Regions from separate parts of the Kitasatospora sp. NPDC001119 genome, predicted to be linked through region 2. Evidence: riboswitches for the same ligand, from Rfam matches in the RefSeq annotation. Region 2 holds a riboswitch; the other holds the start of a gene.
The links. Region 2 has a riboswitch for cyclic di-AMP ahead of ACWDD9_RS00085 (transglycosylase family protein). Riboswitches for the same ligand answer to the same signal wherever they lie in the genome.
Positions count from the first base shown of each region.

Region 1: linked by a shared signal. The riboswitch ahead of ACWDD9_RS08620 (C40 family peptidase) and the one ahead of ACWDD9_RS00085 (transglycosylase family protein) in region 2 are both predicted to bind cyclic di-AMP.

Region 1 is NZ_JBSFKI010000005.1:271,017-275,383, reverse strand. It holds gene ACWDD9_RS08630 (NYN domain-containing protein) at 1-328, shown strand, start outside; gene ACWDD9_RS08625 (C40 family peptidase) at 529-1,566, shown strand; cyclic di-AMP (ydaO/yuaA leader) riboswitch at 1,905-2,058, shown strand; gene ACWDD9_RS08620 (C40 family peptidase) at 2,069-3,184, shown strand; gene ACWDD9_RS08615 (C40 family peptidase) at 3,412-4,367, shown strand, end outside.
Region 2 is NZ_JBSFKI010000001.1:14,927-19,293, forward strand. It holds gene ACWDD9_RS00080 (hypothetical protein) at 33-992, shown strand; cyclic di-AMP (ydaO/yuaA leader) riboswitch at 1,443-1,613, shown strand; gene ACWDD9_RS00085 (transglycosylase family protein) at 1,600-2,985, shown strand; gene ACWDD9_RS00090 (hypothetical protein) at 3,282-3,482, shown strand; gene ACWDD9_RS00095 (LacI family DNA-binding transcriptional regulator) at 3,612-4,367, opposite strand, start outside.

The DNA of each region.
Region 1 (4,367 bases), on a different contig from region 2:
GACGCTGCCGCTGGAGCAGCAGCGGATCCGGCTGCTGGGCGGGCTGGCGATGCTGGCCCAGCGGACCCAGGCGGAGGTCACCTGCGTGTTCGACGGGCAGGACCTGGACGTCCCGGTGATCATGGCGCCACCGCGCGGGGTCCGGGTGCGGTTCAGTCGGACCGGGGAGACGGCCGATGAGCTGATCCGCCGTCTGGTGCGGGCCGAGCCGCAGGGCCGTCCGGTGGTGGTGGTGTCCACCGACCGGGAGGTCGCGGAGGGCGTGCGGAAGGCGGGCGCGCGCCCCGTGGCGTCGGTGCTGCTGCTGAACCGGCTGGCCCGGCCCTGAACCCGGGGAGGTTCGCATGATGCCTGGTCAGGTCCTGTTTCGGAGCATTGTGCGAGTCCGGTGAAGTCAGTGTGGGGACCGGAGTTCACGCCTTCGGGGGAGTGGCAAAACGGATAGATCTTCACTAGGGTCTGGCGTCAAACCTATTTTCCGGAATCTCATCCCATCAGGTGAGCCCGTTGGAAGAAGGAGCCGGTCCCTTGGCCTCCCACCGCCGTCCCAAGCAGCCGAGCCGCGCACGGATCTCCGTGCTCACCGCGGCCGCTGCGACCGCGGTCGCCCTCTCCGCCCAGGTGGCCGCGCACGCCGCGCCGCAGCCGAACAAGACGGACGTCAAGGCGCAGATCGACCAGCTCCAGGAGGAGCAGGAGCAGGCGGCCGAGAAGTACAACGGCGCCAAGGAGCGGGCCGACCAGCTGCGGAAGCAGGCCGACCAGCTGCAGGACCAGGTGGCCCGCGGCCAGGAGCAGATGACCCAGCTCCAGGGCGGCCTCGCCGAGGTGGCGGGCGAGCAGTACCGCAGCGGCGGCATCGACCCGTCCGTCCAGCTGATGCTCTCCTCGGACCCGTCCGGCTACCTGGACAAGGCCTCCACCGTCCAGCAGGCCAGCACCAGTCAGGCCGAGGCGCTCAAGGGGCTGCTGGACCAGCAGCGCCGGCTGGACCAGGAGAAGACCGAGGCGGCCGCCGTCCTCGCCTCGCTGGACACCACCACCAAGGACCTGAACCAGGCCAAGTCGGACGTCAACACCAAGCTGAAGGCCGCCCAGGACCTGCTGAACTCGCTGAGCTCCGCCGACCGCGCGGCGCTGCGGGCCCAGCAGGCGCAGGACGACCGCGCCTCGCGCGGCAGCGACCGGGTCGACCTCGGCAGCCTGCCGCCGGCCAGCGGCTACGCGGCCACGGCGCTGGCCAAGGCGATGAGCAAGCAGGGCTCGCCGTACGTGTGGGGCGCCACCGGGTCGACCACCTTCGACTGCTCGGGCCTGATGGTCTGGGCGTACGGGCAGGCGGGCGTCTCGCTGCCGCGCACCTCGCAGGAGCAGGGCCACTACGGCACCCGGATCCCCTCGCTGGACCAGGCCCAGCCGGGCGACCTGGTGATCTACGGCCCCGACATGCACCACGTCGGGATGTACATCGGCAACGGCATGGTGGTCCACGCGCCGCACACCGGTGACGTGGTGAAGGTGATGAAGGCCGACGCGATGTCGATCAACACCATCCGCCGGGTCTGACGGACCGACACGCCCGGGGGGCTCCCGCGGGGGCCTGTGAAAAGCGCCACCCCCGTTCGGGGTGGCGTTTCGGGTTTCCGGCCCTTCGACGACCACATGGTGAGAACCGATCAGCCTTGTGTGCGTCAATGGTCACCATCGGTCATTTTCACAAAGGAACTTGGGTAATCTTCTGTCTTTTTTCTGACAAGGATTTGAACCGATCACGGTTCAGTTACTAGGGTCATGCTCCGAACCACCGCACTGTCGATCGCCCAGCCAGGGTGGCGGCGGTGGTTACCGTCGAGTTCGCAAGGCAGCGGGACAGGTCGAAGCGACTGTCCGACAGGGGAGCCCAGTGGTAGGGGGCGCTGCGGAGCGGAGCCGGGGAACCACGTTCCTCCGGGGTGAATCGGCGCCAGGTCGGCCGGTGGAACGGCCGTGAGGCGTCGTAGGGCATGCTTCCGGCCCGAACCCGTCAGCTCACCCGGTAGGCGGCCGTAGGAAGAAGGAGTCCGCCTTCGTGGCGTCCCATCGTCGTCCCAAGCCCGCCGGCCGCGCCCGGGTCTCGATCCTGACCGGCGTCGCCGCCGCAGCCGTCGTCCTCTCCGCGCAGGGTGCCCACGCGGACCCGCAGCCGACCAAGGAACAGGTCAAGGGGCAGGTCGACCAGCTCAACGAGCAGGCCGAGGTCGCGACCGAGAACTACAACGCCGCCCAGGCCAAGCAGCAGGACCTGGAGAAGCAGGTCTCCGGCCTGCAGGACCAGGTGGCCCGTCAGCAGGCCCAGGTCACCGAGCTCCAGGGCGGCCTCGCCGAGATCGCCGGCGAGCAGTACCGCAACGGGGGGATATCCCCCACCGTCCAGCTGATGTTCTCCTCCAGCCCGGACAGCTTCCTCAGCCAGGCCGACGCGCTGAACCAGGCCGGCAGCACCCAGAAGGGTCAGCTGAAGGAGCTCCAGGAGCAGCAGCGCAAGCTCGACCAGGACCGCAACGAGGCCCAGGGCAAGCTCGCCGAGCTGGAGTCGACCACCCAGCAGCTGAAGGCCTCCAAGGACGAGGTCCAGGGCAAGCTGAAGGCGGCCCAGGACCTGCTCAACACGCTGACCGAGCAGGACCGCCAGGCGCTGCGCCAGGCCGAGGAGAAGGCCGCCGCCGAGGCCAAGGCCAAGGCCGACGCCGCCCAGGCCCAGCAGCAGCAGGCCGACCGCGCCTCCCGCGACAACAGCCGCGGCAGCCTCTCGGCCCCCACGACCACCGCTCCGGTGAACGTGGCCCCCGGCAGCTCGCGCGGTGCCGCCGCGCTGTCCGCCGCCGCCTCCAAGATCGGCAGCCCGTACGTCTGGGGCGCCACCGGCCCGGGCTCCTTCGACTGCTCCGGTCTGATGGTCTGGGCGTACAACCAGGCCGGCGTGTCGCTGCCGCGCACCTCGCAGGCGCAGGCCTCGGCCGGCACCCGGCTCGGGACGGACCTCTCCAAGGCCCAGCCCGGCGACCTGCTGATCTTCTACACCGACGCCCACCACGTCGGCATCTACGCCGGCAACGGCCAGGTGCTGCACGCCCCCAAGCCGGGCGCGTCGGTGCGCTACGAGGCGGTCACCAACATGCCGCTGACCGGCATCGTGCGGGTCTGATCCCCGCTCGGACGTCTCCAGGCCCGGTCTCCCCCAGGGGAGGCCGGGCCTGCGGCTTTTCCGGCGGCTCGATCTGATGTCCGATTGGGGAGTGAATATTCGGGTTGGGAGGGGTTTGGACTCGCTTGCCCGGACTCGCTAACGTCTGCCACCGGACTCCCGCTCGACGGCCGCCCGTCCCGGTGCGGCGGCGGGGGCCGCGCCGCAGGATTGGAGCCGCTGCCGCCATGCCCGTGCACCGCCGTTCCCAACTGCTCACCCGGGCGCTGGTGCTGACCGCGGCCGCCGCCACCGCGTTGGGCGCGGCCACCGGAGGCAGCGCCCAGGCGGCCCCCGCCAGCCCCGACCCGGGCGACCGTCAGGACGTCAAGACGCAGGTCGAGCAGCTGTACGACGAGGCCGAGCAGGCGTCCGAGAGGTTCAACGCCGCGCAGGAGGCCCAGCGGCGGCTCCAGGGCGAGACCACGATCCTCCAGGGCGAGATCGCCCTCGCCCAGGACCAGCTCAACGGGCTGCGCGGCGACCTGGCGATGGTGGCCGGGGCCGAGTACCGCGGCGGCGGGATGACCCAGACCGCCCAGCTCATCCTCTCGCCCGACCCGGAGGGCTACCTGGCCCGCGCCCGCACCCAGGGCCAGGCCGCCGTGCGCCAGCAGGAGACCCTGCACGAGCTGATCACCCGCCAACGCCGGCTCGACCAGCGCCGCACCGAGGCGGCCGACAAGCTCGCCGAGCTGGACCGGACCCGGCGTTCGCTCGCCGACAGCAAACAGCAGGTCCAGCAGCGGCTGGCCGGGGCGCAGAAGCTGCTGAACGGCCTGGGCGCCGTCGAGCGGGCCCGGCTGGCGGTCCAGGACGCCCGGGACGCCGAGCAGCGCGCCACCCGGGGCACCGACCGGCTGGACCTCGGCACCGCCCCGCCCGCCTCCGAGCGCGGGGCGGCCGCGCTGGCCGCCGCGGTGCGGATGATCGGCTCCCCGTACGTCTACGGGGCCACCGGCCCGCACGCGTTCGACTGCTCCGGTCTGATGTACTACAGCTGGCGGCAGGCCGGAGTGACCCTGCCGCGCACCTCGCAGGCCCAGGCGTACGCCGGGCAGCGGATCAGCCTGTCCGAAGCGCGACCGGGAGACCTGGTGATCTTCTACCGGGACATGCACCACGTCGGCATGTACGCCGGCGG
Region 2 (4,367 bases):
GCCGGACGGGCCGATGTCCTACGATCTCCGGCATGAGCACCGCAGCCATTCCGGGCGCGCCACTGCCCGTCCGTACTCCAGGCTCCCGTGCGCGGGGGCGCCACCGTCGTCCCGAGCGCCCCGAGATCCCGGCCGGCGCCCCGGCCCTGGTGCTCGCCGTGCCCGCGACCGCCGGGCCCGAGTCCCGCTCGGTCGTCGAGGAGCTGCTCTCGATCGTCCGCACCGAGCAGAACGGCGTCCAGACGGCCGTCGGCTACCTCCCCGGTGACGGTGCGGCGGGCGCGAGCGGCGAGGACCGCACCGTGGCCGAGCTGCTGGCCCTGGCCGCCGAGGCCGGGCGGCCGATGCCCGTCCTGGTGCCGCTGGTGCCCGGCCCGCACACCTTCCTGACCGGGCTTCACGCGCTCGCCGCCGAGTACGGCGCGCCCGTCACCGACCCGCTGGGCCCGCACCCGCTGCTGGCCGAGGCCGTGCACGTCCGGCTCTCCGAGGCCGGGCTGGCCCGGGCCGACCGCGCCCGACTGTTCGCCATCGCGACCGCCGCGGACGGCGTGGTGCTGACCACCGTCGGCGGCGAGGACGCGGCCGCCGCGGCCGGCATCACCGGCGTGCTGCTGGCCGCCCGGCTGGCCGTGCCGGTCGTCGCCGCCGCGCTCGACGTGCCCGGCTCGGTGGCCGCGGCCGTCAACCACCTCAAGGACACCGGCTCGCAGCGCCCGGCGCTGGCCCCGCTGGTGATCGGCCCGGAGGCGGACTCCGAGCTGCTCGCCACCGCCGCCGAGGAGACCGGCTGCCCGTCGGCCGCGCCGCTGGGCGCCTACCCGTCGGTCGGCCAGCTGATCGCCTCCACCTACCTGGCCGCGCTGCCCACGCCGTCCCCGGAGGACCTGGCACGGGCCGAGGCGGAGGCGGCGGCCGCCGCCGAGGCCGAGGGGGTCGTGGAGGGCTCCCGTGGCGCCCACGCGGCCGCCGAGGGGCCTGGCGGACGATAAGGACACCGCGCGCGGGTTCGCGCGCACGGAAGGGCCCGGAACGCATCGCGTTCCGGGCCCTTCCGTGTACTTCCCCCACCCCGTCCGTCCCGTACGGGAGTCACCCGGCAATGAAGGGGAATGTCCGTTCTGGCGCTATTTGAAAGGAAATAGGGAGCGTGGATTCACATGCGCCGATCGCGACCGCTCCCCCACCCGCCGGAGTGCGCCACTCCGCGATTCGACGCACCGTCACGCCACTCCTGAGGCGGAGCCAGTTGTCGGCTTCCACAACAGCATTGCCTGAAAACGATCATTTACGATCATGGTGAGTGGCAATTTTGGCAGTTTCCACTAAACCGTGATGCACATCACAGTGGTTTGCAGTTTGAACTTAAGTCTGATTAACGTGCTCCCCGTTCGTGACCACACGAACCCGGTCATCCGCAACGCCGAGTCCTGCCGTCGGATGTCCTGGAAGCGCGAAAACGCACCACGGCAGGAGCGGGGGACCCACAGGTAAGTCGCCCCGGACCGCTCTCCGGAACGGTCCAGGGCTAGGGGTGAAGCCGTGCTCACCGCACGGCCGGGCAACTCCAGCCCGAATCCGACAGCTCACCTCGCAGGCGTGGGAGAGGACCACGTCTTCATGCTGCCCACCAACGGCACCCGTCTGTCCGGCCGTACCCGTCGCGTGATCGCCGCCCTCGGCGTCGCGGGCGTCGGCCTCACCGTCCCCTGCCTCACCACCGGCACCGCCTCGGCCGCCTCCGTCGCCACCTGGGACAAGGTCGCCCAGTGCGAGAGCGGCGGCAACTGGAGCATCAACACCGGCAACGGCTTCTACGGCGGCCTCCAGTTCACCTCCAGCACCTGGTCCGCCTTCGGCGGCACGGCCTACGCGGCCCGCGCCGACCTGGCCACCAAGGACCAGCAGATCGCCGTCGCCGAGAAGGTCCTCGCCTCGCAGGGCCCCGGCGCCTGGCCGGTCTGCTCGGTCCAGGCCGGGCTCACCAAGGGCGGCGCCGCGGCCGCCGTTGACACCTCGGCGGGTTCGACCGCCGCCAAGCCCGCCGCGCCCGCCCAGAGCGCCAAGCCGGCCGCTCCGGCCGCGAAGCCCAGCGCCGAGCCCGCGCAGCCCCAGACCCCCGCCGCGAAGCCCGCCGCGCCCGCCCAGGGCGACGCGCAGGCCTCCACCGACTCCGCCGCCTCCGGCAACCGGAGCGACTGGGTGCAGAAGCGCCAGCAGCAGGCCCAGGGCGGCGACTACACCGTCGTCGAGGGCGACTGGCTGTCCGCGATCGCCGACCAGCACAAGGTGCAGGGCGGCTGGCAGCGGCTGTACGACCTCAACCGCGGCACCCTGACCGAGGGTCCGGACACCATCTACCCGGGCCAGCAGCTGTCCTTCGGCGGCAACGGCCAGGCCCGGGCCGGCCAGTCCTCCGCCGGCACGTCCGGCTCGGACTTCACCTGGTTCGACCGCTCGCAGAAGTCCGGCCAGTCCGCGAACGGCGGTGCCGTGAACGCCCAGCCGACCGCGCAGCCCGAGGCCCCGGCCGCCAAGCCGTCCACCAAGCCGGCCGCGAAGCCCGCCACCAAGCCCGCTCCCCAGACGCAGACCCAGACCCAGACCCAGGCGCCGGCCGCGACCGGCAGCATGGCCGCCGCGGTCTCCTTCGCCCAGTCGAAGGTCGGTCAGGCGTACGTCTACGGCGGCACCGGCAACGGCGGCTGGGACTGCTCCGGCCTGACCCAGGCCGCGCTGCGCGCCGCGGGCGTCTCCGTCCCGCGCGTCGCCGCCGACCAGGCCGCCGCCAGCACCCACGTCTCGCTGGACAGCCTCCAGGCGGGCGACCTGCTGTTCTGGTCCAACAACGGCAAGGACTCCGGCGTCTACCACGTCGCGATCTACATCGGCAACGGCAAGTACGTCGAGGCCGCCAACCCGAGCTCGGGCGTCCGCGAGCAGAGCATCGCCAACTGGGCCCCGGACTTCGCCGGCCGGGTCTGAGGACGGCGCACGGTCCACGGCGCACGGCCGACGGACGGCCGGTAACAGCTGACGGGTAACAGATAACAGCTGACAGCTTTCAACATCTGTCAGCTGTTATCCGTCAGCTGTCGGCCGTCGTCCGAACGCTGACCGCCCACCACCCCCGGGGAGAGTCTGGTCGCTCCTCCCCGGGGGTTCCGGCGTTCCCGGGGCCCCGGCGTGCCCGACCGTTCCCGACCGCGGTTCCGCCCCGTTCCGTGGTGGATCGCCGCCCCAGCGGGCATGCTGCTGCTCTGCACCCGAGGAGGAGTCACATGGCCCAGGTCACCGTCACCCTCGACGCGAACCTCGCGATCGACGCGATGATGCTCTCCGGCACCAAGAGCCCCCAGGACGCCGTCGAACTGGTTCTGCGCGACTACCTGGCCCGCGGCCGCCGCACCGAGACCCGTACCGGCGAGGCCGCCGATGGGCACCGCCTGACCGCCGACCGCCCTACCGCCCAGGAGGGCTGACCCACCCCACGGCCCGCCACGGTCCGGCACGGCCCGCCACGGCCCGCGACGGCCGACCGCGCGCACGCCGACGGGCCCCGGAGAGCGATCGCCCTCCGGGGCCCGTCCGACGGCCGTGGCGGCCGGGGTTCAGCGCGCGCAGGCCCCGGTGGACCCGCGCATCACCAGCTCCGGCTGGAACATGAACTCGCCGCGCTGGGCGGCGTTCCCGCCGACCTCCTCCAGCAGCGCGTCCACCGCCGCCGTGGCCATCGCCTCGACCGGCTGGCGGATCGTGGTCAACGGCGGCTCGGTGAAGGCGATCAGCGGAGAGTCGTCGAAGCCGACCACCGACACGTCCTGCGGCACCGACAGCCCGCGCTGCCGCACCGCCCGGATCGCCCCGAGCGCCATCATGTCGCTCCCGCAGACGATCGCCGTGCAGCCCTTGTCGAGCAGCGCGCCGGCCGCCGCGTGCCCGCCCTCCACGCTGAACAGCGTGTGGTGGACGAGGTTCTCGGCCTCCTCCCGGCCGAGCCCGAGCACCTCGCGCATCGCCGCCGTGAAGCCCTCGATCTTGCGCAGCACCGGTACGTACCGGCGCTGACCGACGGCCAGTCCGATCCGCTCGTGCCCGAGTTCGGCCAGGTGCTGGACGGCCATCCACATCGCGGCGCGGTCGTCCGGCGAGATGAACGGCGCGTCGATCTTCTCGCTGTAGCCGTTGATCAGCACGAACGGCACCCCGCGCCCGGCCAGCCGGGCGTAGCGGTCGTGGTCGGCGGTGGTGTCGGCGTGCAGGCCGGAGACGAAGACGATGCCCGCCACGCCCCGGTCCACCAGCATGTCCACCAGTTCGTCCTCGGTGGACCCGCCCGGCGTCTGGGTGCACAGCACCGGGGTGTA